One region of the Bacillus hominis genome, then DNA from elsewhere that is predicted to be linked to it. Evidence: predicted binding sites of a transcription regulator. Region 1 holds the regulator's gene; the other holds the start of a gene.
What was found. Region 1 encodes Rex, which represses fermentation and respiration genes when NADH is low (regulators of the CRP and FNR family bind a similar motif). Its sites were predicted from a motif close to TTGTGAAATATTTCACAA; they were not measured.
Positions count from the first base shown of each region.

Region 2: QUF93_RS08735 (formate/nitrite transporter family protein) is a predicted target of Rex. The motif match lies at 1,795-1,812, and genes of this name have one in related genera.

Region 1 covers NZ_JAUCFS010000005.1:258,314-261,531, reverse strand. Annotated here, with positions in the region: gene QUF93_RS03905 (CPBP family intramembrane glutamic endopeptidase) at 133-882, shown strand; gene QUF93_RS03900 (YdiK family protein) at 879-1,070, shown strand; gene QUF93_RS03895 (redox-sensing transcriptional repressor Rex) at 1,100-1,729, opposite strand; gene QUF93_RS03890 (ABC-F family ATP-binding cassette domain-containing protein) at 1,917-3,218, shown strand, end outside.
Region 2 covers NZ_JAUCFS010000005.1:1,256,175-1,259,392, forward strand. Annotated here, with positions in the region: gene QUF93_RS08730 (IS4-like element ISBce2 family transposase) at 1-597, opposite strand, end outside; gene QUF93_RS08735 (formate/nitrite transporter family protein) at 859-1,710, opposite strand; gene QUF93_RS08740 (MeeY/MeeF family manganese export membrane protein) at 1,919-2,713, opposite strand; yybP-ykoY riboswitch at 2,793-2,967, opposite strand; gene QUF93_RS08745 (TrkH family potassium uptake protein) at 3,006-3,218, opposite strand, start outside.

The sequences.
Region 1 (3,218 bases):
TCCTATTTTATTTTCAAATACTTATTTACAAAAAAAATATAATTCAAATGAAAGTTTATATCGTAGGTAGCATATTTACATGTTATCCTACCTTATCTCATACACTAGCGTTAGAAAGGATGGTTAAACCATTTGAAAAAACAATATTGGTGGATTATCGTTACATACATTTTAATGCAGTTATCAGGCATTGCCGGGTTACCGCTTCTCCTGAAAACTGGACTATACGATAATAGGGGATTTACTAGAGAGGAAAAGATTCAGCTCATAACTGGTCATTGGGCTATCATTAGCTTTTTCATTGCATTATGCGTTGTACTTTGGTTACTCAGAACAGACATTCGCGACAGGCATTTAGATAAAATGCGCTCTACTGTTCCAGCTACAATTGGATGGATTTTTATTGGTTTCTTCTTAGCACTGTTCTCACAAAGCATTGCCGGTATGATCGAAATGCGTTTATTAGGGATTACGCCGGGATCTGAAAATACAGCAAGGCTTATGGACATCGCAAGAACGACACCTTGGTTCCTTATCGTCATATCTATAATAGGACCTATTTTAGAAGAAATCGTATTTAGAAAAATTTTATTCGGTACACTTTATAAGAAGTTCAACTTCTTTATTGCCGCTATCATTAGTTCACTTGTATTCGCGGCGATTCATTTTGATTTTACTCACTTATTGGTATACACTTCTATGGGGCTCGTATTCGCCTTTTTATATGTAAAAACGAAACGTATTATCGTTCCAATTGCAGCTCATGTTGCAATGAATACATTAGTTGCAGTCGCTCAAGTTGTAGTAAGTAACGAGCAAATTCAAGAAATGATTAAAGAAGCTGAAAAAATGCAAGGCTTTATCGGAGGATTTTTAGTATGAGAAACTCACCATTGTTCATGGCTGCATTGTACTTTCTTCTTGGATGTATCTTTACACGCTTCGCCATTACGAACGTAACAGATACAATTTGGAATATGTGGACAATACTATTTGCAGTTATGGCAACAATTGATTTTAATTTGGCACTTCGCCTTATCTTAGTCAAATTCACAAAGAAAAAACAATAATAAAACGCAGAGGTCATCTCCTCTGCGTTTTATTGTGGATAATTCTTCAAAAAGTAAACAAGCGTTTGTAACTCTACAGCTAAATCAATATGATGAATTCTTATATTCTCTGACACATTTAAGCGTGCTGGTGTGAAATTTAAAATACCATGTACGTCCGTTTCTGCCAATCTATCTGCCACAGATTGCGCTACTGTAGCGGGTACCGTTAATATTGCCACTTGTATATCAGTTGATAAACGTTCTTCTAATTCATCCAAATGATATACAGGAATTCCCCCGATTTCTGTTCCAACTTTCTCTTCACTAACATCAAACGCCATTTCAATTTTTGTATTATTGTTTTTCGTGAAATTATAATGTAAGAAAGCGGTCCCTAAATTACCTACTCCAATAAGTGCTACACGTGTTATATCATCTTGGTCGAGTGTTTCACGGAAAAATGATAATAAATAATTTACGTTATATCCATATCCTTTTTTTCCTAACGCTCCAAAGTATGAAAAATCTCTTCGAATAGTTGCGGAATCAACCTTTACCGCTTCACTCAATTCGGCTGATGAAACACGTTGCTTACCAGAAAGAGATAAATTTTGGATAAATCGATAGTATAGAGGCAATCGTTTGGCAGTGGCCTGTGGAATTTTTTGCTGATCCATATAACCTCTCCTCTCTTCCTATCTTTATTCACATACTTGAATCAAATACAGAAGTTTAGTACTCATGAATTTCTTTGTATAATAAAGAGAAGAAGTATTCTCTCTTTATTTTAAACTATACACTATTTTTAGTATGATTGAGAAATATAAACATGGCAAAGTTAAGAAATTATTTGAGGTGAAAACATTGATATTATTACAAGTGAATGGGCTTTCGAAATTATACGGTGCAGAAACGATTCTTGCAAACATAAAATTGGAAGTACAAACGAAAGATCGTATCGCATTAGTCGGACGAAATGGAGCCGGAAAATCTACATTATTAAAAATAATAGCTGGCGAGTTATCTCATGATGGTGGTGAAATTATAAAACCGAAAGATGTCTCAATGGGGTATTTAGCTCAAAATACCGGATTAGAAACGTCTTTAACAATTTGGGATGAAATGTTAACCGTCTTTACACACTTACAGCAGATGGAGACAAAACTTCGAAGGCTAGAGCAAGAGATGGGAAAAGAAGAAAACTTTTCAAATGCGGCTATATACGAGAAATTATTAGCTGATTATGACCAATTACAATTAGATTATAAAGATCAAGGCGGCTATCAGTATGAAGCGGATATACGCTCGATTTTAAGCGGTCTTGGCTTCCCAGTTGAAACGCATCAGACGACAATTTCTACATTAAGTGGTGGACAAAAGACTCGATTAGCTCTTGGGAAATTATTATTAACTAGACCAGACTTACTTATTTTAGACGAGCCTACAAACCATTTAGACATCGAAACATTAACGTGGCTTGAGCAATACTTACAAGGTTATCCTGGCGCAATTTTAATCGTTTCTCATGACCGTTATTTCTTAGATAAGCTTGTTACACAAGTATATGAAATTTCGAATAAAGAAAGCAGACGATTTGTTGGTAACTACAGTAAATATTTAGACTTAAACTCAGCTCTATACGAGCAAGAGATGAAGCGTTATGAAAAACAACAAGATGAAATTGCTAAACTAGAAGACTTTGTACAAAAAAATATAGCTCGCGCATCTACGACAAAACGTGCTCAAAGTCGCCGGAAACAATTAGACAGAATGGAATTATTAACTAGACCATTAGGTGATTCCAAATCAGCTTCCTTCCACTTCGATATTGAAAAACAAAGTGGAAATGATGTTTTACAAGTGAAAGATGCAACTATTGGCTATTACCAGGAACCGATTATTGAACATGTAAATATGCGCTTAACTCGCGGTGACAGTGTTGCCTTAGTTGGACCGAACGGAATTGGGAAATCTACATTATTAAAATCCATTGTGAATAAGTTACAGCTATTACATGGAGACGTTGCTTTCGGATCAAATGTATCCGTTGGTTATTATGATCAAGAACAAGCCAACTTAACATCTTCGAAGCGAGTTTTAAATGAACTATGGGATGAATATCCCTTGCAACCTGAAAAAGAAATTCGCACTATACTGGGCAACTTT
Region 2 (3,218 bases), 1.0 Mb from region 1:
TAAGTCACGAATATATAGTTCATTCTTTTGTGTCATGTCCATTCGAGTCGCCCCATATGCCTGATCACTTCGTTTTCCTGGTTCAATTTTCACATCAGAAAACTCTCCACTCAACAAGTCATACTCTAATTGAATTTTCACACCAGCTGTATGACTACAGCCTCCGGCACCAGGATAAGTAGCTGCGAATCGATCTGGAACTTGAAAGGTTGTAGAATCAAGGATGCGAATCCGCTCAAAGTAAGCAGAAAGAGAATGAGAAATTGTAGATGATCCTCCAATTTTAGCTTGTAGAAGTGTAGTAAATACATTTCGAAAGAAGGCTACAGAAGCCGAGTTAAATCGTCGATTCAGTCCCTCAGGACTTAATAAAATTCCTGTTGAAGTTTCTAATTGACTACAAAGTTGAGTAAGAGAGGTTGTAGCGATTTGTTGATTTAACCATACACACAAAGATAAAAAATGGTGCCCATGGCACTTACGTTTTCGTTTCATTCCACCTGCTTCTATAGCTAATTGATTAAGTGTAGCGGGAGACATATATCGATATAACTCTTCGGCAAATAAAGACAGCTCTTGTTTTTGATGCATATTCATAAAAAGCACGTCACCCTTTCTCATTAACATAAGAGAATAGTAACGTGCTTTTAAGTTTAAGAATAGTCTAAATCCTTAAGTTGATGGATGTGTGTCGCTACCCCTATATGTTAGATTTCTTGTTTAATGCAACAGTTAAATCAATTTTTTGATTAATTTAATTTAAAACCCCCTAACATATTAGACACATATAATATGTTAGGGGGTTGATTTAATAATATTTTTTAAAATTAGGTCTTGATAACAGACACTTTAGAGTTTCTAATGTTTCATATGTGCTTGTAAAGGAATAATTTCCTCTGTTTGAGCTGCTACTAATTCAGTTTCTTCTTGTTTAGCAACAGGTGCTTTCTTTGTTAAGTAATGATATACCATACCGACAAATACCGATCCGCCAATAATGTTACCGATTGTAACTGGAATTAAGTTATGAATAGCCCCAGCGAAAGTAATTGTATCAGGATGTGGTGAAACTAAAGATAAGGCAAACAATGATAAGTTTGCGATGCTATGCTCATAGCCAGATAAGAAGAATGTGAAAACGAGCATCATTATCATCAATATTTTTGCTGTATCACCTTTTACTTGAGAAGGTAAGAAGCAGGCAAGACATACGAGCCAGTTACATAAAATCGCTTTAAAGAATAATTGTATTGTAGGTGTGTTCATTTTTCCTTCAACGACTGTATTCATTAAATGACCGTGATCGATTGCTCCGAAAATGCCAGTTGCGTAAAATAGTAAGGCAAAGAATAAAGCGCCAGCTAAGTTACCTGCATAACAAGCAACCCAGTTACGAAGTGTATCAGAAATCGTTGTTTCTTTTCGTAAAGTTGCCACTGTGAAATACATTGTATTTCCAGTAAATAATTCAGCACCGCCATACATAATAAGTACGAGAGCAATTCCGAAAAACATGGAGGAAGCTAAATATGTTGCTGGTGAATCTGCAATGTGAAAAAAGTTACCTAATTTAAAACATAGTACAATAACAAAACCGATATAAATACCAGCAAGTGCAGCACGAATGAAATATTGCATTGGGTTTGTATCTATCATTTGCTTTTTGCTCTTAGCCAGTTTGACAACATAATCTAATCCTTGTTCTAGCATGAGTAATACGCTCCTTTAGTACATCGTCTATAAATACTCCTTATATGAATAAAGTACATGGATTTGTTCTCGTTTTCAATAAGTTTGTTCAATATTTCACAAAAAGGACATACATCTGAAAAGGAAGCGTTTACAACGAGTGGTATAATGGGATTTTTTCTGAAAATAGAGAGGGATTGAAATGAGTGAAAAAGAAAAAGCGCTGTAATTACAGCGCTTTTTCGTCTAAATTCTTTTCTACTTTTACTTCTACTTCTTTCGAGAAGAACCAACCGCCAACTGCGATTCCGATTAATACAATCCAGAATGTAAGCTTCCACGGAGTAGATTCTGGGAATGAATGCGGAAGGACACCTAAAGCAGGGTGTGCTAACGTATAAATTGCTAATTTCACACCAACCCAACCTACAATTAAGAATGCTGCAGTTTCAAGTCCTGGTTTACGTTTTAATATTTGTACGAAAGCAGTTGCGGCAAATCGCATTATAACTAATCCGATAAGTCCACCTGTAAAGATAACAATAAATTGACCTGTATCAAGGCTACCAATCGTACCTAATCCTGTTTTCGGTAAAGTTACTGCTAGTGCAACAGCCGCTAAAATTGAATCAACAGCGAAGGCGATATCAGCAACTTCGACTTTAAATACAGTCCACCAAAAGTTCTCTTGTTTTTTCTTTGCTTCTTTTTCTTCTGTCTCTTCATGTGTATTCTTTTTAACATACGTTTTAAATAAGTGATTACCAGCGATAAACATAAGATAAAGGGCACCGATTGCTTGCACCTGCCATACATCGACTAGGAACGAAATCATAAATAGTGATCCGAAGCGGAAAACGAACGCTCCTGCTAATCCATAAAATAGTGCTTTCTTTCGTTTTTCTTCTGGTAAATGTTTTACCATAATTGCGAGAACGAGAGCGTTATCAGCCGCTAAAATCCCCTCTAGTGCAATTAGGATGAGTAATACCCAACCATACTCCAATAATAATGATACATCCATGTACATTCTCCTCTCATTTCTATAAAGACTAAACAAGTGAAGAAGTTCCCCACTGTTTAGTTTCCCCATACTCCTGCATATCAACGGTGGAAGGAATTGGTAAAAACAAAAAAGACCTCTGCCATTGATAGGCAAAGGTCTTGCTAGACATATGTAATGAAAATGCCAACAAAGCCGGAAGAACTAAGTTCTACGTAATGACGACTTTGTTTCCAAGAAATAGTTCTTGGACGCTACTCCCCTTTGGAGATATGCTATTGTATTCTCATTATATGGATAATTTATACGGTTGTCAACCTGTTAAAATATCTTCGTTTGGATATTTTATTTTTCTTTGTTTTTTACGTGCAAATGAAAAGGCTAATGTTAAAGGCCCCATCTTTCCAAAAAACATCATAAAGATAATAATTGTTTTGCCGATGATTGTTAAGTGTGGTGTCAAATTCATGCTAAGGCCGACAGTTCCAAATGCTGAAAATACTTCAAAAGCACTCATTAATAAAGG